Regions from separate parts of the Arthrobacter sp. StoSoilB20 genome, predicted to be linked through region 1. Evidence: predicted binding sites of a transcription regulator. Region 1 holds the regulator's gene; each other region holds the start of a gene.

Evidence for each region. Region 1 encodes HrcA, which represses chaperone genes, less so after heat shock. Its sites were predicted from a motif close to TTNGCACTCGNNNNNNNCGAGTGCNAA; they were not measured.
Region 2: the regulator HrcA is predicted to act here: its motif matches at 2,287-2,313, upstream of groL (chaperonin GroEL).
Region 3: the regulator HrcA is predicted to act here: its motif matches at 5,706-5,732, upstream of groES (co-chaperone GroES).

Annotation. Positions count from the first base shown of each region.
Region 1 is NZ_AP024651.1:2,648,539-2,656,482, reverse strand. Features, by position in the region: gene lepA (translation elongation factor 4) at 1-887, shown strand, start outside; gene hemW (radical SAM family heme chaperone HemW) at 888-2,117, shown strand; gene LDN85_RS11945 (DUF4870 domain-containing protein) at 2,202-2,615, opposite strand; gene LDN85_RS11940 (DUF3097 domain-containing protein) at 2,736-3,587, opposite strand; gene hrcA (heat-inducible transcriptional repressor HrcA) at 3,767-4,774, shown strand; gene dnaJ (molecular chaperone DnaJ) at 4,825-5,952, shown strand; gene LDN85_RS11925 (16S rRNA (uracil(1498)-N(3))-methyltransferase) at 5,955-6,719, shown strand; gene LDN85_RS11920 (GerMN domain-containing protein) at 6,738-7,610, opposite strand.
Region 2 is NZ_AP024651.1:1,076,478-1,084,421, reverse strand. Features, by position in the region: gene LDN85_RS05065 (ribonuclease HI family protein) at 1-268, opposite strand, end outside; gene groL (chaperonin GroEL) at 478-2,103, opposite strand; gene LDN85_RS05055 (cold-shock protein) at 2,446-2,649, opposite strand; gene LDN85_RS05050 (LytR C-terminal domain-containing protein) at 2,822-3,430, opposite strand; gene LDN85_RS05045 (DUF3263 domain-containing protein) at 3,480-3,791, opposite strand; gene LDN85_RS05040 (uracil-DNA glycosylase) at 3,939-4,706, shown strand; gene LDN85_RS05035 (siderophore-interacting protein) at 4,891-5,730, shown strand; gene LDN85_RS05030 (threonine/serine exporter family protein) at 5,807-7,294, opposite strand; gene LDN85_RS05025 (peptidoglycan bridge formation glycyltransferase FemA/FemB family protein) at 7,322-7,944, opposite strand, start outside.
Region 3 is NZ_AP024651.1:3,330,783-3,338,726, forward strand. Features, by position in the region: gene LDN85_RS15105 (DUF389 domain-containing protein) at 1-512, shown strand, start outside; gene LDN85_RS15110 (FAD-dependent oxidoreductase) at 425-1,585, opposite strand; gene LDN85_RS15115 (helix-turn-helix transcriptional regulator) at 1,759-3,393, opposite strand; gene groL (chaperonin GroEL) at 3,569-5,182, opposite strand; gene groES (co-chaperone GroES) at 5,269-5,565, opposite strand; gene LDN85_RS15130 (hypothetical protein) at 5,757-6,119, opposite strand; gene LDN85_RS15135 (class I SAM-dependent methyltransferase) at 6,187-7,416, shown strand; gene LDN85_RS15140 (shikimate 5-dehydrogenase) at 7,421-7,944, opposite strand, start outside.

The sequences.
Region 1 (7,944 bases):
TGCTTCGCGACGCCCTTGAAAAGCTGATGCTCAACGATGCCGCTCTGGTCTACGAGCCCGAGACGTCCGCGGCACTGGGCTTCGGATTCCGCGTGGGGTTCCTCGGCTTGCTGCACCTGGAAATCACCCGTGAGCGCCTTGAGCGTGAGTACAACCTGGACCTTATCTCCACAGCTCCCAACGTGGAGTACGAGGTGACCCTGGAAGACAAAAAGGTCATCCACGTCACCAACCCCAGTGAGTACCCCACGGGCAAGATCTCCGAGGTTCGCGAGCCGATGGTTTCGGCCACCATCCTGGCACCCAACGAGTTTGTAGGGTCCATCATGGAACTGTGCCAGAGCCGCCGCGGCCAGATGCGCGGCATGGACTACCTCTCCGAGGACCGCGTGGAGCTCCGTTACTGGATTCCGTTGGCCGAGATTGTGTTCGACTTCTTCGACCTCCTGAAGTCCAAGACCCGCGGCTACGCCTCGCTGGATTGGAAAGCCGACGGCGAACAGGTTGCAGACCTCGTCAAGGTGGACATCCTGCTGCAGGGTGAACAAGTCGATGCCTTCAGCGCCATCACCCACCGGGACAAGGCTTACGCCTACGGTGTGATGATGACCGGCAAGCTCCGTGAGCTCATCCCACGGCAGCAGTTCGAGGTTCCCATCCAGGCGGCCATCGGATCGCGCATTATTGCCCGCGAGAGCATCCGGGCCATCCGCAAGGACGTTCTTGCCAAGTGCTACGGCGGTGACATCACCCGTAAGCGCAAACTTCTGGAAAAGCAGAAGGAAGGCAAGAAGCGCATGAAGATGGTGGGCCGCGTTGAGGTGCCCCAGGAGGCATTCATCGCAGCCCTGACCACCGACGAGTCCAAGGACAAGGCCAAGAAGTAGATGCCCAGCGTCCTACCTTTGGGCGATCCAGCACCTGCGGACGGACTTCTTCCGCCGCAGGTGCTGGCCGGCGTCGAGCACCGTAAGTTCGGGCTCTACGTCCATATCCCGTTTTGCGCCGTTCGATGCGGCTACTGTGACTTCAACACCTACACGGCCACCGAGCTCGGTGGTGGGGCCTCGCAGGATGCCTACGCTTCAACAGCAGTGTCCGAGCTTGGCTTCGCGGCTATTGCGCTGGAGGCCTCAGGGCTGCCACGGCGCCCAATGAGTACCGTTTTCTTTGGCGGGGGCACGCCCACGCTCCTCCCTGCCGAAGACCTGGCCCTGATTCTGCGCTCCGCGGTCAACCACTGGGGGCTTGAGCCCGGAGCCGAGGTAACCACCGAAGCCAATCCCGACTCGGTGACCCCTGAGTCCTTGAAAGTGCTGGCCGATGCCGGCTTCACCCGGGTCTCCTTCGGCATGCAGTCAGCGGTACCGCACGTGCTGAAGGTCCTTGACCGCACGCACAGCCCCAGCCGGGTGCCGCTGGTGGTCCAGTGGGCCCGAGAGGCCGGGCTCGCAGTGAGTCTGGACCTCATTTACGGTACGCCGGGGGAGTCCATGGAGGACTGGCGGTTGTCCCTCGAGACGGCTCTTTCCTATCAGCCCGATCACATCAGTGCCTACGCATTGATCGTCGAAGACGGCACCAAACTCGCGGCCCAGATCCGCCGCGGTGAGGTACCCGGAATCGACGACGACGATCACGCGGCCAAATACGAGTTGGCCGATGAATTGATTTCCAAAGCCGGCCTGGACTGGTACGAGGTCAGCAACTGGTCCCGGACTCCGGAGCAGGCATGCAGGCACAACCTGGCCTACTGGCGCGGTGACGACTGGTGGGGCGTCGGCCCTGGAGCGCACTCCCACGTTGGGGGTGTCCGCTGGTGGAACGTGAAGCATCCTTCGGCGTATGCCGGACGTTTGGGCAACGGAAGCTCGCCGGCAGCGGGCCGGGAAACACTGGATGCCGAAACCCGGGAAGTCGAACGGATCATGCTCGAAGCCCGACTTGGCACAGGGTTGTCAGTAGATGCCCTGGACGCGGTGGGGCGCCATGCAATGGCCGGGCTGATCGCCGACGGACTGGTGGATCCCGTGCAGGCCTTCAAGGGCCGCCTGATCCTTACGCTGAAGGGCCGCCTCTTGGCGGACGCCGTGGTCCGCAGGATTCTTCCCGACTGATGCCTGGTTGCCCAGCTGATGCCTGTTTGCCCGGCTGACGCTTTCGCACCCGGCCAGCTCCTGGCCGGGCAGCGGCGTGGTGGGTTACTTAACCCAGCGCAGGTTGATCTTGTAGCGGTGCGGTTGGCCATGGTTGACCCTGATTCCGGCCGAGACTGAGAAGCAGGTCAAGGCTACCCAGATGCCGGTGGCGATCACGGCGAAGATGTTGCCCACCACCGGCAGCAGCACCAGGATGTTCGCCACAACGGCGGCGATGGTTGGAGGCAGGGTGAAGTTCAACGCTTCCTTGGATTCCTGCGCCGTGAACGGTCCGCGGTCGCGGAAGATCAGGTAGATCAGCAGCGAGGGCAGGCAACCCAGAATGCCGCCGAAGTGTGCCAAAGTAGCCCACTGCCTGTCCTCGCTGGCAGTCAAAGGCAGCGCGTTTGCAGGCGCGCCATGGTACTGGGGCTGGCCTGCGGCGCTGCCCGGTTCTTCAGGAGCGTTCTCTGCCACGGTGTGTTCCCTTTACTGTAAAGATGCTGCGGTGTTGCTGTCCCAGAATACCGGCCCCGACCAGCTTCACAGGACAAACGCCTAGATGACACGTTACTTGCTGCTGCTTTGGGGGCAACGTCACGGAACAGTGAGGAAGTCGATGACTTCCTCCACCCGGCCCAGCAGTGAAGCTTCAAGATCGGCGTAGCTTCGGACGGCGCCAAGGAGTCGCTGCCAGCCGAGGCCCACGTCCTCAGCGCTCTCGTGTGGCCAGCCGAAAGCAGAGAGAATCCCGGTCTTCCAGTCAGTCCCGCGGGGCACTGACGGCCAGGCCTCAATGCCCAGCACTTTGGGTCTGATGGCCTGCCACACATCGATGTAGGGATGTCCAACAATGAGGACGTTGCCTGCTGCTCCGGGAACCGTCATGGCGTCAGCGGCGATCCGTGATTCCTTGGAACCGTCCACAAGGTGGTCCACCAGGATGCCGAGGCGTCGACCGGGGCCGGGGTTGAATGCGGAGATCGCAGACTTGAGGTCATCCACACCGTGCAAGGGCTCCACCACTATGCCCTCTACCCGGAGATCGTCACCCCAGACCTTCTCGACGAGTTCGGCGTCGTGCTTGCCTTCCACCCAGATACGGCTGGCTTTGGCCACCTGTGCCCGGTGTCCCTGAACCCGTACCGAACCCGAAGCAGTGCGCCCGTTACTGACAGCCGACGGCGCTTGGCGCGGGGCCGGGGGCATCAACCGGATGGGTTGCCCCTCAAGCAGGAAGCCGAAACCAAGCTGGAAAGACTTGGTCTTGCCCCGCCTGTCTTCAAGGGCCACGATGTGCATGCCGCCGGTTTTTTCGACGCGGGTGACTTCGCCCACCCATCCCGACTGGACGTCCTCAAGGACCATCCCGCGCTGGACTGCTACTTCCGGCAGCTGGCGTTTGGCAGGAGCTGACAGGTCCTGGGGACCCCACGTGTCGAATGCCAAGGAATTCCTACCTTTTTGCTGGGTTAATTTTTGTGCCGGGTTGGTTTGTATCGGGCTGGACCGGGAAAGTTCAATGCTAGCAACGGGGTGGCTCATACTAGACTGGTTAGCACTTGGGCATGTTGAGTGCTAAGTGGACCCGGCCCCGGTGGCCATGGCAGTTGTCAGGAGGTGGAGCAATGAGTGAGCCGCGCAAATTGGAAGTACTGCGTGCCATCGTTGAAGATTACGTACATTCGCGGGAGCCTGTGGGATCAAAGGCCCTCGTGGAACGGCATCATCTTGGTGTTTCAAGCGCCACCATCCGCAATGACATGGCAGTTCTTGAAGAAGAAGGCCTCATAGCAGCGCCCCATACCAGTGCCGGCCGCATTCCAACCGACAAGGGCTATCGACTGTTTGTCGATCGCATCTCCCAGGTCAAGCCCCTCTCAGCGGCCGAGCGGAGAGCCATCCATTCGTTGCTTGAAGGCCCTGATGATGTCGACGACATCCTGGAGCGTACCGTCAGGCTCCTGTCGCAACTGACCAACCAGGTCGCCGTCGTGCAGTATCCACACTCGAACCGAGCCCTGGTGCGGCACGTTGAGTTTGTGCTGTTGGCCCCCCAACAGGTGTTGGTGGTGTTGATTGCCGATACTGGCAGCGTCGGCCAGAAGGTCATTGAAACCGGTTCGGCCGTGGGCGACGACTCTTTGATGCAACTGAGGTCGCGCTTCCTGGGAAGCATCGCCGGAACGCAATTGGCCCTGTTGCCGCAAGTCCTGCCGTCGGTGGTTGCCCTGTGCCCGCCGGAGCTTCGGGGACTGGCCCAAACGTTGGCGAACGGGTTGCAGGCCCTCAGTGACAACAGCCGCGAAGAACGTATCCTCATGGCCGGTACAGCCAACCTCGCCAGGTCCAATGTGGACTTCCCGTTGAGTATCGGTCCGGTGCTTGAAGCCCTCGAGGAACAAGTTGTGATGCTCCGGTTGTTGTCGGATATGGGAGATGATCCACGCGGCGTCACCGTGAGCATCGGCCGGGAGAATCCCTACGACGGACTGGCGGAAGCATCCGTGGTGGCCACGGGTTACGGATCCGGTGCAAAGGTGGGCATCCTGGGCCCGACCCGCATGGATTACCCAACCACCATGGCCGCAGTCCGGGCCGTGGCCCGTTACCTTTCACGCATTCTCGGCGGCTGAACGCCGGTCCGAAGAAACATCCGCAGTACAACAAGGAAGAGAAACCGACTTTGAGCAGCCACTATGACGTTTTGGGAGTCTCGCCGGAAGCCACCGGGGAAGAGATCAAAAAGGCGTACCGCAAGTTGGCGCGGAAACTCCACCCGGACGTAAACCCGGGAGAGGATGTCGCGGAACAGTTCAAGGCCGTGACCCATGCTTATGAGGTCCTGTCCGATCCCCAGAAGCGCCGCGTCTACGATGCCACCGGCAACGAGAATGGAACGGACAACGGCTATGGTGGCGGTTACGCCGGCCAGGGCTTCGCGTTCCAGGACATCTTTGACACCTTCTTTGGGGGCGGCGGTGGTCATGGCGGGCCTGCCTCCCGTGTCCGACGCGGCCAGGACGCACTCATCAGCGTCCGGATCGACCTTAAGGACGCCGTTTTTGGCGTCAACAAGAAGCTGGAAGTGGACACAGCCGTAACCTGTCCCACCTGTGACGGCAGTTGCTGCCGCCCGGGAACCCACCCGGAACGCTGCGACATTTGTGGCGGGAGCGGACAGGTCCAGCGAGCCGTCCGCTCCATCCTTGGCCAGGTCATGACCGCAGCTCCTTGCGGATCCTGTGAGGGCTTCGGCACGGTCATCAAGGACCCGTGCAACGAGTGCAACGGACAGGGCCGTATCCGCAGCCGCCGCTCCCTGACCATCAAGGTTCCCGCCGGTGTTGCCACCGGCACGCGTATCCAGTTGTCCGGCCAAGGTGAAGCCGGCCCCGCGGGTGGGCCCTCCGGCGACCTCTACGTGGAGATCCGCGTCAACAACGATTCCATGTTCATGCGCGAAGGTGACGACCTCCACGCCACCCTCAGCGTGCCTATGACGGCCGCGGCCTTGGGCACTGAGTTGCAGCTCGAAACGTTCGACGGCGCACAGGACATCGACGTCAAGGCCGGAACCCAGTCGGGCGAGATCATCACCCTGCGGGGTCTGGGTGTGACGCACCTGCGGGGATACGGACGCGGCGACCTCAAGGTACACCTCCATGTCGAAACACCCAGCAAGCTGGATCCTGCCCAGGAGGAGCTGCTGCAGCAGCTCGCGAAACTTCGCGGGGAGCAGTTCACCGAAGGCAAGCTCGTGGCCAGCGGCGGCATGTTCGCCAAGCTTCGGGACAAGCTCGGTAACCTGTAGCGGTGAGCAACCCCGTCTTCTTCACCTCCGCCGGAAGCCTTGACGACGTACGCCCGGGAGGCACGTTCGTGCTGGAAGGTCCGGAGGCGCGGCACGCCGTCACGGTCAAACGCCTTGGGGTGGGAGAATCCGTTGACATAGCCGACGGATCCGGCGCGAGGCTGACCGGTGTGGTGGCCGAGGCCGGTCCCGGGGGCCTGACAGTCACCGCCTCAGACGTCGTCTTCGAAGACAGGCCGGACATCCGTTTGGTGCTGGTCCAGGCTTTGGCCAAAGGCGATCGCGACGAACTGGCCATCGAGACGGCCACGGAACTCGGAATAGATGCTGTGCTTCCGTGGCAGTCAGAACGTTCCATTGTTCGATGGAAGGCCGACCGTGCCGCAAAAGCCCATGCGAAGTGGGAGTCCGTGGTGGCGGCTGCGGCCAAGCAAGCACGGCGGGCATGGATCCCCGAGGTAAGGACCATGGTGGACACCGGGTCCTTGGCCAAAGCCGTTGCCGCCAGCGACCTCGCCATCATTTTGCACGAAGACGCCAAGAACCCGTTGCGGACCGTCCTTGAGGCCTGGGCAGCCTCTGGTGCTGCCGTTCCCAGGGAAGTGCTCTTGATCGTCGGGCCTGAGGGGGGAATCTCACCGCGGGAAGTAACCCGGCTCAGTGACGCCGGTGCTGTGACCGCGCTCTTGGGACATCACGTCTTGAGGTCTTCGACGGCGGGACCGGCCGCCGTCGTTCTTGCGAGCGACATCCTGGGCCGCTGGTAGCCGGCCGGACCTGAACAGCTAGCCGACCCTGAACAGCCGGGTGTCCGTGCTTGTCGCGATGGCATTGCCGGCATTGTCCACTTGGGAAACGCGTACCTCGTACTGACCTGCCTTCAACGTGGCGCCGAAGGTGAACAGGCCATATTGCCCGGGTTCGCCAGTGGCTTGCGTTTGGCCGGTGAGCAGGCTGGTCTTCTCACCCTTGCCGTTGTCCTGCAGGACCTGCCAGGAGATCGGTTTGGAGCTGTCAGTGCTCCGCCCGTTGAACTTGACCAATCCGGTGGGCAGGGTGGTGTCTTCCTGGGGATCGATGATCCACAGGGGTGCCACCAAGGATGCGTCACGGGTCATGGGCTCGCCCAGCTGGACTTGACCGAACGCCATGTAGTCCTTGTGGCCGTCCACCAGGATGACCACCTGGATCTGTTGGCCCGAATTGATCAGCCCTGACGATGACGCTGCAGCGGTCGCGGTGTACACGAGTTGCTGCACGGCCCGCTGGGCCATGCCGGCGTCCAGGTTCGAGTTGAAGGCATCGCGGGAAATATCGACTGTGATGACGTTTTTTCCCGAGATGGAAGTCGCCAGGCTGGAGGGCTCCTGCCACGGTGTGAAGAAGTCATGATCCAAGGGCTTTTCCGCCATCATGATCTTCAGCGCCGTTGTCACAGGATTTCCATCGCCCGTAATGTCCCTGAACTCGCGGTAGAGGTAGACCTCTTCCTTGCTCCGTCCAATCCAGTAGACCGGAATCTTGGTGGACGCCTGGGTGGTTTCCAGCGGTGCGTTGCTGGCCGGGGCATCCTGAACGGTCAGCGGAGGGGGAGTGGGGGTGGCCTGGGAGCCGCCGCCGTTGGCGATGCAACCTGTCAGGAGGAGGACGGCAAGCATTGCAGGCACGGCAACGGCGGATTTGGTCCGCTTGTTGGTGCCTGGTGCGTTGCTGGCTGTTTTCCTGATGGGTTTCCTGTCCTGCCTTGCATGGTTTTTTGCAGCCGTCTTTGGCTGGGTTGCGGGGATCTGATTCCACCCGCTATGCCAGCTTGGCACATCGTCGACGGCGGTCAGCCGGGTTTGAGGGGGGAGAAGGCCAACTGAAACATGATTGATACCGGCTTGATGCCGAGTTGAGACAATCTGTCCGCCTCCTCCCTGGGTGCCGGATGTGGCCGGGGAGACAGGTTCGCCCGGGGCCGGGCTGGCGTAGGATTGAAGAGATTCCGGC
Region 2 (7,944 bases), 1.6 Mb from region 1:
CTTTGCGCCAGCCTTTGCGTTTCCAGCCTGGCATCCACTTGCTGATGCAGTTGATGACGTACTGGCTGTCGCAAAGGATCAGCAGCTCTTCCTCCGGCACGTGCGCCGTGGAACGGAAGAGGTCCAGGACAGCCATGAGCTCACCCTGGTTGTTGGTGCCATGCGGCCAACCTCCTGCGCGCCAACAGGAGTCATCAACGTACCAGGCCCAACCGGCCGGCCCAGGATTGCCGAGGGCGGACCCGTCGGCGGCAGCAATAATCGTCATAACGTTAATCCTGCCAGACCCCACCGACACTGAATCCGTGATAACACCCAAGTAGGTGCAGTGGATGCCCTTTGAGCGCTCATAACGGCATGTACTGCTACCTACTTGGGTGCGCACAACAAAACAGCGGCCCCCACCAAAAAGTGGGGACCGCCGTCGTTTGCTCTAAAGCGTGACGCCTGGGCGCTGTATTGCTACAGCAGAGGGGCTTAGAAGCCGCCCATGCCGCCCATGTCGTCGCCGCCGGGAGCCGGAGCGTTCTTCTCGGGCTTGTCAGCAACTACAGCCTCGGTGGTCAGGAAGAGACCAGCGATGGAAGCAGCGTTCTGGAGAGCCGAGCGGGTGACCTTTACGGGGTCGTTCACGCCGGCAGCCAGAAGGTCTTCGTAGACGCCCGTGGCAGCGTTCAGGCCGTGGCCCGAAGGCAGGCCGCGAACCTTGTCCACCACAACGCCCGGCTCGAGGCCGGCGTTGAAGGCGATCTGCTTCAGCGGAGCGTCGATGGCAACCTTGACGATGTTGGCACCGGTTGCCTCGTCACCTTCGAGGGTGAGGTTGGCGAATGCCTTGGCACCGGCCTGGATGAGGGCAACGCCACCACCGGCAACGATGCCTTCTTCAACGGCAGCCTTTGCGTTGCGGACTGCGTCCTCAATGCGGTGCTTGCGTTCCTTGAGCTCAACCTCGGTTGCGGCACCGGCCTTGATAACTGCAACGCCGCCGGCCAGCTTGGCCAGGCGCTCCTGCAGCTTCTCGCGGTCGTAGTCGGAATCGGAGTTCTCGATCTCAGCGCGGATCTGGGCCACGCGGCCTGCGATCTGCTCTGCGTCGCCGGCACCTTCAACGATGGTGGTCTCGTCCTTGGTGACAACAACCTTGCGGGCGGTGCCGAGGAGTTCGAGGCCGGCGTTTTCGAGCTTGAGGCCAACTTCTTCGGAGATGACCTGACCACCGGTGAGGATGGCGATGTCGGCCAGCTGTGCCTTGCGGCGGTCACCGAAGCCCGGAGCCTTGACGGCGACGGACTTGAAGGTGCCACGGATCTTGTTGACGATCAGGGTGGCCAGGGCCTCGCCCTCGATGTCTTCGGCGATGATCAGCAGCGGCTTGTTGGACTGCATGACCTTCTCCAGAACCGTGACGAGTTCCTTCACGTTGGAGATCTTGGAGTTGACGATCAGGATGTACGGGTCCTCGAGGACCGTTTCCTGGCGCTCAGCGTCGGTGACGAAGTAAGCGGAGATGTAACCCTTGTCGAAGCGCATGCCCTCCGTGAGTTCGAGCTCCAGACCGAAGGTGTTGGATTCCTCGACCGTGATAACGCCTTCCTTGCCCACCTTGTCCAGGGCTTCGGCGATCAGGCTGCCGATTTCCGGGTCACCGGCGGAGATGGAAGCCGTAGCTGCGATCTCTTCCTTGGTCTCGATTTCCTTGGCGGAAGACAGCAGTTCGTTGATGACTGCCTCAACAGCCTTCTCGATGCCGCGCTTGAGGGACAGCGGGTCGGCGCCGGCGGCAACGTTGCGCAGGCCTTCCTTCACCAATGCCTGGGCGAGGACGGTTGCAGTGGTAGTACCGTCGCCAGCGACGTCATCCGTCTTCTTGGCAACTTCCTTGACCAGTTCTGCACCGATCTTCTCGTAGGGGTCGTCCAGTTCGATCTCCTTGGCGATGGAAACACCATCGTTGGTGATCGTGGGGGCGCCCCACTTCTTTTCGAGGACGACGTTGCGTCCACGCGGGCCGAGGGTGACCTTGACGGCGTCTGCGAGGATGTTCAGGCCCCGCTCGAGGCCGCGGCGTGCCTCTTCATCAAATGCAATGATCTTGGCCATAACGGCGGTAGTCCTTTCGGGACAGTCGTTAAGAAGGTACCTGTCAGATAGGGTGCCCGCGACGGACGGTCCCTTGCCCGCGGCCTCTGTATGCCCCGCGCTCCGGACCTCACCCCACCAAGGTGTTTCTTGATCCTCCGCTGGAACGGACGCTGCCCAGTCCCGGAGTAAACCGGCCTGGACTTAGCAGTCGAACCATAGGAGTGCTAAATCAATAATTAGCACTCGGCCGGGGAGAGTGCAAGCAGAGATGCCATTTTGCTCTATAAACACAGGGCTTTCAGCCGAGGGCTGACCCGGATGCCGAGGGCTGACCCGGATGATGCGGAAGCCGGCCTGGCGCTACGCGACGCGCACGCCTTCGGCTTGCGGCCCCTTCTGCCCCTCGCCCAGTTCAAATTCGACCCGCTGGCCCTCTTCAAGGGCACGGAATCCGTCCATTTGAATGGATGACCAGTGCACAAAGACGTCGTCACCCGATTCATCCACAGTGATGAATCCGTAGCCTTTTTCGGCGTTGAACCATTTGACGGTTCCCAATGCCATGATGCCCACACTTTCGCAGTAGCCAAGACCGGTTGCCGGGATCTCCGTACCGGATCTAATCCACTGTAACCACAGTCACTCTGCCGGCGCTCCCACGGAGGGCCAGGGCATGGGTTTTGTTATTGAGGCTTAACCGAGTTGGGGCTTTGGGGCCTTGGGACGGGCCGGAGGGCTACTGGTAGCCAGGTCCTGCCACAACCACCAAGGGCTGCTGGATTTCAGGCGATTCAACAACCGACTGGATTCCCAGCAACGCGCCGAGCGCCTCGGCGTTGGCCTTCTGCCCGGGTGTGTTGTAGAAGATGACGGACGTCTGCTGCGGCAGTCCGCCCCAGTTGCCCACCGTGCCCAATGTCCAGCCATCTGCTTGCACCAGGCCGGCCACCCGGCCCGCCAAACCTGCGGTGCCTGCTCCGTTATAGACCGCTACGGGGGTGGTCTTGTCCACGGGAGCGGAAGATGTGGTTGCCGAAGGGCTCTCGGACGGAGTGGGTTCACTGGAAGCAGACGGCGCACTGCTGGATTCGCTCGGAGCAGCAGAAGGCGTCGCATCGCTTTGCTGAGGCGCCGGCGTCGAGACACTGGGCGCCGCAGTGGGAGCTACTACGCCGAGGTTTGGCAGGACCAGGAAGGCCACCAGTCCGAGGACCAGGGCCACCGCCCCAACGGTCAGGACCGGCCACAGTGTGGGACGCGCAGTCTCCTGGGCGTCACGGTGAACGCCCTGCCGGGAGGTGTTCTGCGGGACCTGGTCGAATTCGTCCTTGGCATATTTGGTCATGGTGAAGCGATGTCCTTGCTGGTTGCTGCTGACAGATCAGCCTGGCGATTTACGCGTCGGACCCCAAGCGACGTGCCGTCCGCGCGCGCTGGCGGGACGTACGTAGTCTACGCAATCTCTTGACGAGCATGGGATCGTGGGCCAACGCGTCTTCAGTATCGATCAGTGCGTTCAGGATCTGGTAATAGTGTGTAGCCGAGAGATCGAACAGCTCGCGGATCGCCTGTTCCTTGGCCCCTGAGTACTTCCACCACTGCCGTTCCAGGGCCAGCATCTGCTGGTCCCGTTCGCTGAGCGGCGAATCGCTGCGGGTCCCGGCCGCAAGGTCTTCGAGGGCAAAACCACCTGACCGCGGCGCCATTGGTTCCGGTGCGGGCTCTGCCACGGCATACTCCTTCGACGCTTGTTGGGAAAATGTCCTACCCCCATGTTACGGGCGAATAACAACGCTGTCATTCGCCAACACTGTCATTCGCCGGGCCGGGCACGCGCGGGAGACAATGGCGGAGTGAATGGCGAGGATGCACTCTTTGACCTTGAGCCGACCGACCTGGGGGAGGCCGGTTTCGCCGGGCTGCCCGATCGCCCGCTGGAAGAGCTGATGGCCCCGGACTGGGCCGACGCCCTCCGCCCTGTAGAAGGCCAGCTTCGCAGCGCCTTGGCCTTTGTGGCGGGCCAAGCCAAGAGCGGGGCCCACGTCCTTCCGGCCGCCAACAACCTTCTGCGCGCCTTCCAGCAACCGTTGGCCGACGTCAAAGTGCTGATCCTTGGGCAGGACCCGTACCCCACGCCGGGACACGCCGTCGGCCTTTCCTTTGCGGTATCACGGCAAACGCGACCGATCCCGCGAAGCCTGGCCAACATCTACCGCGAACTCCACGACGACCTTGGCCTGCCACCCCGGGTCCACGGCGACCTCAGCGCCTGGACGGATCAAGGCGTCCTGCTGCTGAACCGCGTCCTCAGCGTCAAAGCCGGAGATGCCGGCTCACATCGTGGCAAAGGATGGGAGGCCATCACGACGGCGGCAGTTACCGCCGTCGTCAACCGTACCGACGGCGTGGGGCGCCGTAGTCCGTTGGTGGCCATTCTCTGGGGGAAGGACGCCGAGGGCGTCGTGCCGCTGCTCGAAGGAGCGCCCTCGATCATCTCGGCCCACCCCAGTCCCCTCTCCGCCTCCCGCGGCTTCTTCGGTTCCAAGCCCTTCAGCCGCAGCAATGAGCTGCTTCTCGAACAGGGCGCCCAACCAGTCAACTGGGAACTGCCTGTCCTGTAACCGCTCGTCCTGAAACGCTCACTCACATTCAAGCCCTTCAAACCCAACGCTCACTCACATCCCAAGCCCTTCAAACCCAACGCTCACTCATCTGGCTCCCGAAGCACCTGGGACATGCAAGAGGGCGTGTAACCTTCGACTCATCCCCAGCAGACGTGCAGGTAATTAGCTTAGGCTTACCTATATGACTGCTCTCCCTGTCACTTCGTCCGCCACCCGCACAACACGCCCGCAGGTCAACCTGACAGTCCTGCGGAACGAACGCCTTTCACCACACATGGTGCGGATCGTGGCCGGCGGACCGGGCTTCGGCGACTACGCGAACAACCAGTACGTGGACCGCTACGTCAAGATCGTCTTCCCCCAGCCCGGCGTTGACTACCAGCTCCCCCTGGACCTGTGGGCCATCCGCGAGACCATGCCGCGGGAACTGTGGCCGCACACCCGGACCTACACCATCCGCTGGGTGGACCTGGAAGCCCGGGAGCTGGCCATTGATTTCGTGGTCCATGGCGATGAAGGCCTGGCAGGTCCATGGGCAGCAGAGGCCAAACCCGGCGACTCGTTGGTCTTCACGGGTCCCGGTGGCGCTTACAACCCGGCCCCGGAAGCCGACTGGTACTTGTTCGCCGGCGATGACGCCGCGATCCCGGCCATCGCTGCCTGCGTGGAGGCCCTTGCCCCTGAGGCCCGCGGAACAGTCTTCCTTGAGGTGGACAGCGAAGCGGACATCCTCCCCATCTCGGCACCCTCGGGGGTCAAGCTGCACTGGCTGTACCGCAACGGAGTACCTGCGGGTTCCAGTGACTTGCTGCTCGAAGCCCTGCGCAGCACCGAATGGCTTCCAGGCCGGGTGGACGTCTTCGCCCACGGCGAGCGGGGCTACATGAAAGGCCTGCGGGAGATTTTCTTCGTACAGCGTGGGCTGGAGCGCTCCCAGGTTTCACTGTCCGGCTACTGGGCGCAAGGCCGCGTGGAGGAAGTGTTCCAGGCCGAGAAAAAGCTTCCGGTCGGGAAGATCTAGCCTCAGCCGCTAGCACTGGCTGCGCATTAGCGACGAAAGGCACCGCCTCCAGGCGGTGCCTTTAATCGTTGGATCATCAGCGCCTGCGCACCCTGCGCCGCTCATTGCTGGACAGGCCCTTCGTCAGCGGCCTGGCCAGGTTGTCCCCGAGCACGATGCCCGCAGCCACTCCCAGCACGATGGCCCCGGCGTTGAGCATCCCGCCCGCACCAAGGAGGATGTCTCCCTCTTCCACGGTCAAAACATACATGGACCGGAAGATGGTGAGGCCGGGAAGCAGGATCAATGCGGCGGGAACTGCGACCACCAGCTGCGGCGCACCGAGTTTGAGCGCCACTACCCGGCCCAGCAGGCCGATCACCACCGCAGCCACTGCGGGCGACAAGCGATCGCCGAGTCCGGCTGCGCCGGCCCCCCACAAAACGAAGAAGCCCACCAAGCCGACTGCCGCCGTCGGGAATAACAAGCGCATTTGCGTTTGTTCGGTGACGCCGATGGCCACCACCGCGATGGCGATCAGGATCGCCCTCCCCCACAAGGGGTACGCGTCGGGGAATGTATCAGTGACATCCAGGACGGCGCTGCCCATCAGCGTTCCGACAACCACGGCCACACCGATACCGGCCACGATGGCACCGAACGTCAACGCCGTGGAAAGGAAACGACCCGCCGCAGTCACAGGGAAGCCGTTGATCGCGTCCTGCACTGAAGAGACAAGGCGACCCGTTGGCAGGAGCAGCAGGATCCCACCGGCAACCACAATGGACGGAGCAATGTCCACACCAGCCCACCGCAGCATCAGGGCAATGAAGGTAACCAGGAACGCGCACGCCATGGTGTTAAAGAAGTCCGCCGTCCGCCACCGTGCCAACTGCCGTGACAGCAGGCTGATCAGGATGTTGGAGCAGAAAGCCACAGCAGACGCACCCAGCCCACCGCCAAGGACGCCCACGAAAACGGCCGAGAAAATACCGAACGCAATGGTGACCATCCAGCGAGGGAACGGCTTGGCGCTGCGGATGATCTCGTTCAAGCGGCGCACAGCTTCATCGCGCCCCACGCCCCCGGCCACAATGTCAGTCACCAGTTGGTGCACTTGCGCCAACCCCGCGTAGTTGTTGGTCCAGGAGCGGACAACACGCAGGAGCGTGATGGGTGTCTGGTCCTTGGGTGCGTAGTTAATGGCCACCGACTGGTTGGTGATGTCCACTTCAACGTTCTTCAATCCCAGCGCCGCCGTCACCGCGATCATGCTGGTCTCCACCTCAAGGGCACCGGCACCGTAGCGGAACATGACCTCGGCCAGATGCAGGGCGAAGTCGATGGTTTTGCGGGCGGAAGCATCCACTCCCACCACCTGGATGGTGGGGTTGGCATAAGGGCTTCCTGCCAACCGGTCCACGATGTTCATGGGTGCCGTGGGCGGGCTGTCACCTTGGACCAAGCGCATGAGCATGCGTTTGGCGTTGACGTTCTGCCGGACCTGGGATGGCCGCAGCGGCTGCGTTTTGGGCAACCCGTCAGTATGGGGCCTGCTGGCGGACCCGTCGGGGCGTTCAGTCACGCGGTGATCCTCCCTTGGCTTGTGTGATTAGCGGTTCCTCCGAAGTTTTCCTACTACCGGCAATTTCTCAAGTGGCAATCGTCCCAGCACTGTCTGGGCGGCCCCTGCGAGCTTCCTGACCGCGCGGTATCCGTGGAAGATGACCGGATTGACCGGGGCCACGAAGTCCCCCACCAGTTGGACCACTTCGCCGCCGAAGCCCTTCTTGAACTCGTAACCTCCGTGGCCGGTTTCATCCTGGCCCTGGATGCCGAATGTGCCATAGAAGTTGTACCGCGAGTATCCGTTGTTCAACGCGTGCAGCATCATGCCCCAGTAGAGGGACGTAGCGCCGTTGAAGTAGATGTAGTCCTGTACGGTGCCGCCAATGACGCACACCAGTTCCTCGCCGGAGCAGGCAAAGTGGATGGCGGCCACAGTGGCTACGCCGACTGAATCCGGGAAGCGTTCGATGTCCTTGAGGCTGCGCTCGTAACTGTCAACGAGGTCCTGGACAACCTTGACCCTGTTGGCCTTCTTCTTGCTGCCGGTCTCCTCGACTTCCCGCTTCAGGTCTGCGAGGGTCTTGGATTCGGCATCGAGCCGTTCGGTGATCGAGGCCCGGTATTCCGGGATGTTGATCTTGGCCATCATGAGCTTGGTGAACTCGT
Region 3 (7,944 bases), 680 kb from region 1:
CCGCGTTGGCTGTGGGGCTGGTGGAACGGAAGTGGCGGTTGGTACGCGGCTCACTGCTCGCCCTGGCCGTGGGTTTTCCCCTGGCCATGGTGGTTGCTGCTTTGGCCGCATGGGTCTCCGTGCCTCTTGGGTTGTTCCCGGACAACACACTGGAGCAAGGTTCGGCGGTGGAATTCATCTACCATCCAGGTCCGTACTCACTGATCGTGGCCGCATTGGCGGGAGCAGCAGGCATGTTGTCCATGATCAGCCACAGGTCCTCGGCCCTGGTGGGCGTCTTCATCTCTGTCACCACTGTGCCCGCCGCAGGGTACGTTGCCGTGGCCTTGGTCCTGGGCGAATACAGCCAGGCGGCCGGCTCCGCCATGCAACTGGTCCTCAACCTGGTGGGCATCGTCTCAGCAGCCGCTGCCGTGTTGCTGTTTTACCGGGTCATCGGCAAGCGGGTTTCACTGCCCCGGCGGCCATCCCGCTCCGGACGACGTTCCATAGCCAGTCGGCGGGCCAGGTAACGGGCGTCCCGGCATACCCCAGGCAGCGTTGCCGAGGCTGCCGCGAACAGGAACTCCTGGCCGATGAAGTAGACGCCGGGAACCTCGTGGGCCACGCCCCTTGTCTGCAGGGGCTCGCCACGATCGTCAAAGACCGGCAGCTTCACCCATGAGTAATCCTCGTGATAGCCGGTGCACCAGATGACGTTCGCGGCCTCCAGCCGGGTCCCGTCATCCAGAACCGGGACACCATCAGAAATCCCTGCCAGCCTCGGGCCCAACACAACCCCGGCGGCCAGCAGATCCTTGGTCTTGGTCCGGATCAGCGGCGCAGCCATGGACTTGAACCCCGGAGCAGCCTTTCGCCCGATCGGCGTGTTGAGCGTCAGGACGTGGACGCCAAGGAACCTGACCACCGGCAGGGCAAAACGGGCTGCTGCGCGGCCGTGCTTCACAGGCATCTCGCCGCTGGGCCTTCCGGCCAGCACCGTGTGGTGCGAACCGGCAACGTCCAGGGCGATCTCCGCGCCGGAATTCCCAAGACCCACCACCAGCACAGTTCCGTCCCGCAGTTGCCCGGGGTTCTTGTAGTCCTGTGAATGGAATTGGAGAACCCCGGGATCCAGCTCTCCTGCGAACGCAGGCCGTTGAGGCAGACGGTGTCCGCCGGTGGCAATCACCACATTGTGCGAGCGCCACGTATGCTCGGCCGCCCGGACAACGAAACCTCCACCCTCGGCCCTGATTTCCTCTACGTGAACGCCGGCCAAGAAAGGAAGGTCAAAGCGGCGGACATAGTCCTCCAGATAATCGGCCAGTTGGTCTTTTGTTGGGAAAGCAAGGCGGTCTCCGGGGAAGGGCCAGCCCGGAAGCCCGTCATATTTGGCGGGTGTGAACAGCTTGAGGGAGTCCCAGCGCTGACGCCAGGCATCTCCTGGCCGTGGGTTCTGATCCACTATGAGGAAGTTCCGGCCTTCCCTGGCCAACCAGTACGCGAGTGCGAGTCCGGCCTGGCCACCGCCCACGATCACGGTGTCCAAGTCGGTGTGCTGCTGGACTGTGTTCGTCTGGTCTGGTTGCTGCTGCGAGTCCATGGCTGGTCTTCCTTCCGTTCTTGGATCTTGGGGGTCCTGATACAGCCAAGCTACGATCCCAGCGCCTCCCTCCGCGTCGGCAGAATGGCCCATTGGCTTCCCAACGACATGGGTAATTCTGCGCATTAGGTGATAGAGCGTCCGGCCGAACGGCAGGGGAAATGAGAGAGGGATCAGTGGATCAAGCCGTGTTCAAAGGCATAGCTGGTGGCAGCTGCCCTGGATGGCACGGAAAGCTTGGAAAGAATGTTGCCCATGTGCCGGGCTACGGTCTTTTCGCTGAGGTACAGCTCCCGGGCGATGGCGCGGTTCGAGTGTCCAGCGGCCACCAGGCGCAGGACTTCCATCTCCCTGCCCGTCAGTGAGGACTGTCCTCTGGGTTTTTCGCCGGCCAGTTCCAGGACTTCCGCCAACGCCGGTGTTGCTCCCAGATCCGCGAACTCGGTTTTTGCCGCTTCGAACTCCATGGCCGCCGAGTCGGGGTCGCCCAGCATGGCGCAGGCACGGCCGGCAAGCACCCGGCATCGGGCTGATTGGTAGGGGGCCTCAAGGCTGTACCAGATCCGCCAAGCACTCCTTGACTGACGGAGGGCAGCTGTGGGGTCGCCCTCGGCCAGGGATACTTGCGCGCCCGCGTGGGAAGCCAGCGCCAATTCCAACGGCCGGCTTTCGTCATGCAGTGGCTCGGATAATTCGTCCGCCAGGGCCCTGGCCGCACCCACGTCCCCCAGTGCCAGTTCAATGTCCACCGCGGCGGGGAGCAAACGGCGGCGATTGACCGTGTCCGCGCCGGCCAAGGCCCGCCGCATAGTGGTTTGGGCTTGGGATTCCTTGTGCTGCGCCAACTGCAGGTACGCGATTCCCGGTACCGGCTCAAAGCCAGTCCCCGCCGCCGTGGCATATGCTTTGGCCGCTTCATCCCAGAATCCTCTGAGGCGCAGGACTTCGGCTTGCTGGTACCAGGCCCCGAACGTCGCATCGGGGTCGCCCTTCCTGACCCTGCCTTCGGCCGAACGCGCCACAGAAAGCGCCTCGTCCCATGCGCCATGCAAGATGAGCAGCTCAGCCCGGTAGGCCTGGCATTGTCCGCTGAACATCACCATGTCCGGGCGTTCCCCGCACCAACGTTCCAACGCCGAAGTCCATTCGTGGGCACGCCGGACATCATGCGAGAGTCGGCAGCTGCCCAGGACCGCGCAGTAGATAATGCCCGAAGGGATGGGAGAGACCTCCCCTGAGGTGACCGAAACCATCACTTCGTCCAGGAGCAGCAGTCCTTCCTCCACCTGTCCAAGGGAAACGCATGAGGTACCCACTCCGAGCCGCCCGAGCGCCTGGAGGTCGTTGTCATGGAAGGATTGGCCCAGATTCAGGGCCCTGCTGAACAGCTCATGGCCGGTCTGGGGGTTGCCGGCACGAAGCGACGCCAGCGCGGCAGGGATGAGGAGGTACCCTTCCGCCGCGCATGGTCCGGCCATGCCGTCCAGCAGGTGCCGGGCACGGGACAACCAGCCGTTGCCACGTGCTTGTTCACCCATGTCCATGAGGAACATGACCAGCCAGGCAGCACAGCGGGCAGCGCTGTCGGTGTCGCCCATTGTCAGGAATTCGTCGTGGGCTCTTGCCAGGTATTCGATGCTCTGGGCGTTCAAGCCAAGCAGCATGGCCACCGAAGCCGCCAGCTCGATGTCCTGGGGCGGGAGGCCGGCCTCGGAATCGGCGCGGGCCAGGCAATCGAGTGCATCGCTCCAGCGGCGCTCACGGAATGCGGAGCGCCCCAGGTCCAAGTTTGTGTCCGGAGCTGTCATGGCCCGCCCCTGCGGGTGGTGGCTGCCCGGTAGATGCCCGAGCCGCCTTGGTAGCGTCAGGTTACCGCCGCCGTCGAACGCCCACAATAGTCTCACCAGGCGGGAGGGGTGCTGCCGGCGGAAACGCACGAAGCCCCGGCCACAAACGTGACCGGGGCTTCAGTAAAACAGGCTGTTAGTGGCTGTGGCCTGCGTGTGCGTCTTCTTCCTCAGCCGGCTTCTCGGCAACCAGGGTCTCGGTGGTGAGAACCAGGGCAGCGATGGAGGCGGCGTTGCGGAGTGCGGAGCGGGTGACCTTGACGGGGTCGATCACGCCGGCGGCGATCAGGTCCTCGTACTCGCCGGACTTGGCGTTGAAACCGTGGTTGGCTTCCAGCTCGGAGACCTTGGCAACAACAACGAAGCCGTCGAAGCCGGCGTTCTGGGCGATCCAGCGCAGGGGCTGGACCAGGGCGCGGCGGACGATGCCCACAGCTGCTGCTGCGTCACCCTCCAGTGCCTTGACGGCCGGGGACTCGTCCAATGCCTTGAGGGCGTGGATGAGAGCGGAACCGCCACCGGAAACGATGCCTTCTTCAAGGGCTGCACGCGTTGAGGAAACGGCGTCCTCGATGCGGTGCTTCTTTTCCTTCAGCTCAACCTCAGTGGCTGCGCCGACCTTGATGACACCGATGCCGCCGGCAAGCTTGGCCAGGCGTTCCTGCAGCTTTTCCTTGTCCCAGTCGGAGTCCGTCCGGGTGAGTTCGGCACGAAGCTGGGCAACACGGTCAGCCACGTCCTGGGCCGAGCCGGCGCCGTCAACGATTGTGGTGTTGTCCTTGGTGACCGTGATGCGGCGTGCGGTACCGAGTACCTCCAGGCCAACGGAGTCCAAGGTCAGGCCGAGGTCCGGGGAAACAACCTGTGCGCCCGTGAGCGTGGCGATGTCCTGGAGCATGGCCTTGCGGCGGTCGCCGAAGCCCGGAGCCTTGACGGCAACAACGTTGAGCGTGCCGCGGATGCGGTTGACGATCAGTGTGGAGAGGGCTTCGCCTTCGATGTCTTCGGCAATGATGAAGAGCGGCTTGTTGGCCTGCAGGGCCTTCTCCAGCAGTGGCAGGAAGTCCTGCAGCGAGGAGATCTTGCCCTGGTTGATCAGGATGAGGGCGTCCTCGAGGACGGCTTCCTGGCGCTCTGCGTCGGTGACGAAGTACGGGGACAGGTAGCCCTTGTCGAACTGCATGCCCTCGGTCAGTACCAGTTCGGTCTGCGTGGTGGAGGACTCTTCAATGGTGATGACACCGTCCTTGCCAACCTTGCCGAACGCTTCGGCGAGGAGCTCGCCGACTTCGTCGCTCTGCGCGGAGATGGCTGCGACGCTGGCAACCTGGGTGCCTTCGACTTCGCGGGCGTTCTCCAGGAGGCGGGCTGCGACGGCTTCAACGGAAACCTCGATGCCGCGCTTGATCTCGCCCGGAGCGGCGCCGGCAGCAACGTTGCGCAGGCCTTCCTTGACCAGGGCCTGTGCCAGCACGGTGGCCGTGGTGGTGCCGTCGCCTGCGACGTCGTTGGTCTTGGTGGCTACTTCCTTGGCCAGCTGTGCGCCAAGGTTCTCGTAGGGGTCATCAAGTTCGACTTCGCGGGCGATGGTCACGCCGTCATTGGTGATCGTGGGAGCGCCCCACTTCTTGTCCAGCACGACGTTGCGGCCGCGCGGGCCAAGCGTCACCTTGACAGTGTTGGCGAGCTTGTCGATACCGGCCTCAAGAGACCGGCGGGCAGCATCGTTAAAAGCAAGCTGCTTTGCCATGGTTGTGTCCTTTCAAGACAGAAAACCCGCACCGCCGGCGGTCGGAAGTGATTTCCAACGTGACGGCGGCGCGGGGCTCCGGGAAGTTACTTTACGACGATCGCAAGGACGTCGCGGGCGGACAGAACGAGGTACTCGTTGCCGCCGGTCTTGACTTCGGTTCCACCGTACTTGGAGTAGATGACGACGTCGCCAACAGCTACGTCAACCGGTACGCGGTTGCCGTTGTCATCGAAGCGGCCGGGGCCGATTGCAACAACTTCGCCTTCCTGCGGCTTCTCCTGTGCGGAGTCCGGAATGACCAGGCCGGAAGCCGTGGTCTGCTCTGCTTCGAGCGGGCGAACAACAATACGATCCTCAAGAGGCTTAATCGAGACCGACACTCGGACTCTCCTTTTCATGAGCTGATTCATGGACTAAGAACTAGGGTGCCGGAGCGTACAACCGTCGTCGCGGTGCCGGAAGACGCTTGGCGTGATTAGCACCCTCCGGGGGAGAGTGCTAACAAGACTCTATGTAAGCGTTAGCACTCGGTCAAGGTGAGTGCCAGCATTTCGTCATGGGTGAACGTCGGTCACCGGCCTGTGAGGTCGTCCAAATCGTAGTTCTGGCCGTCGTCATCCTCATCCAGCGGCGTATTGCCGCGGTTCAGGTACAGGAGCACTCCGGCCGCAACAGCAACGACGCCGGAAATCACCAGGGTGATAATCCCGCCTGTACGGGCGCCGCTGTAGAGCTCGCGGATGCCCCGGGCCTCGTCCGTGGCATCATTGACGCTCTTGCCCGCAACCGAATAGGTGGCCGCGTTGAAGGAATCCAGCGCAAAGATGATGATCAGCAGGCCGATGCAGACCACGGCAATCACGACCCCCGCTATCAGGGCGGGTCGCGCGAACTTCATCACGGTGGAGGGCTGCGGGGCTGCGGTATCTTCCATGCAAACAACCCTATCCGGCTGATTCGTCCGTCACGTTCCCAAGTGCCGCGCCGTTAGGCTTGATGGCATGCCCCACGCACCGCAGGAACAGATCGCACCCTTGCTGACTACTGAAGGATGGGAACTCCTGGCCTCGTTGGGGCCCTACCGCGAGGCTGATGCCTTCAGTGTCAACGCCGACCTCCGCAAGGCCGGCCACTCCCCCGAATTGGTGGCCGCAGTCCTCACGCAATCCCGGCTGCGCACCCGGGCAGAGGCAAAGTTCGGAGAGTTTGCCCGGCAGATGCTGTTCACCCAGGCCGGCTTGGAGCAGGCAACGCGGTTGAACGTGGCCGCCCGGCACGCCGAACGCTTCGTGAAAGCCGGAATCTCCCACGTTGCAGACCTCGGTTGTGGGCTCGGCGCTGATTCAATGGCCATGGCATCCATGGACATTGCTGTCACCGCCGTTGAAATGGATGAAACCACGGCTGCCTGCGCCACCATCAACCTCATGCCTTTCCCGCACGCCACGGTGGTGCACTCGGATGCGACGTCCGTAGAGATGGACGGGATCGACGGCGTGTGGCTGGACCCTGCCCGCCGGACCACCTCAACCTCGGGAACAAAACGCATCTGGGACCCTGAGGCTTTCTCTCCCCCGCTGTCCTTCGTTGAAAAGCTGGCAACTACCGGACGCGCCATCGGCGTCAAAATGGGGCCCGGCATCCCCCATGACTCCGTTCCCTCCGGTTGTGAGGCCCAGTGGGTTTCAGTAGGCGGCGACGTCACCGAAGTGACTTTGTGGTTCAATGCCGTGGCCCGCCCCGGCGTGCGTCGGGCGGCACTGGTCATCGGCAGCCAGGGCGCCGCGGAAATCACCAGCGGCGAGGAGTTCGACGGCGGCCCGGCAGCCGGCGTCGGGCCCGTTGAGGGATTCCTTTACGAACCTGATGGTGCGGTGATCCGCGCAGGGTTGGTGGCCGACGTCGCCGAACGCCTGGGCGGGCACCTGCTGGACGAGCACATCGCCTACATCTGCGCGCCGGAACTGCACGACACTCCTTTTGCCCGCGCCTATAAGGTCCTCGAAGTGATGCCCTACAACGTCAAGGCCCTCAAAGCCTGGGTGAAGACCAAGGGCATCACCGTGCTGGACATCAAGAAGCGCGGCACGGCCGTGACTCCCGAAGAGCTGCGAAAGCAACTGCTTCCAGCCAAACCCGTCAAGGGCAAGGGCGCGAAAACAGCCACCCTGGTCCTCACCAGGATCGGCGAGGACAAAGTGGTTGTCGTGGTGGACCCGGTAAAAGCCTGAGCCGTCAGCGCCGCGAGAACTCCGAGGCCTCGCGGACCTGCCCGGCGCTGGGGCGTACACCCGTGTAAAGCACAAACTGTTCTTCGGCCTGGATGGCGATGACCTCGGCCCCGGTGATGACCTTCTTGCCGGTGTTCCGTGCGGCGGTGATGAGCGGCGTTTCCGAGGGCAGTGCCACGACGTCGAATACCACCTGCGCTGCGGCGATGGTGGCGTCGTCGAAGGCCTGGGCCATTTCGTCCGCACCAGCCATGCCCAGCGGGGTGACGTTGATGATGAGATCCGCTGTTGAGCCGTTGACGTCGTCCTGCCAGCCGAATCCGTAAAGGTCCGCGAGCGCGCGGCCACTGGTTTCGTTGCGCGCCACGATGGTCACTGCAGTAAACCCGGCGTCCCTGAGGGCGGCGGCGACGGCCTTGGCCATGCCCCCGGCACCGCGGAGCAGCACGGTGTGGCTGTTGGGGACCTGATGGTCCTTCAGGAGCCGGGCTATAGCGATGTAGTCGGTGTTGTAGGCGGTGAGGACGC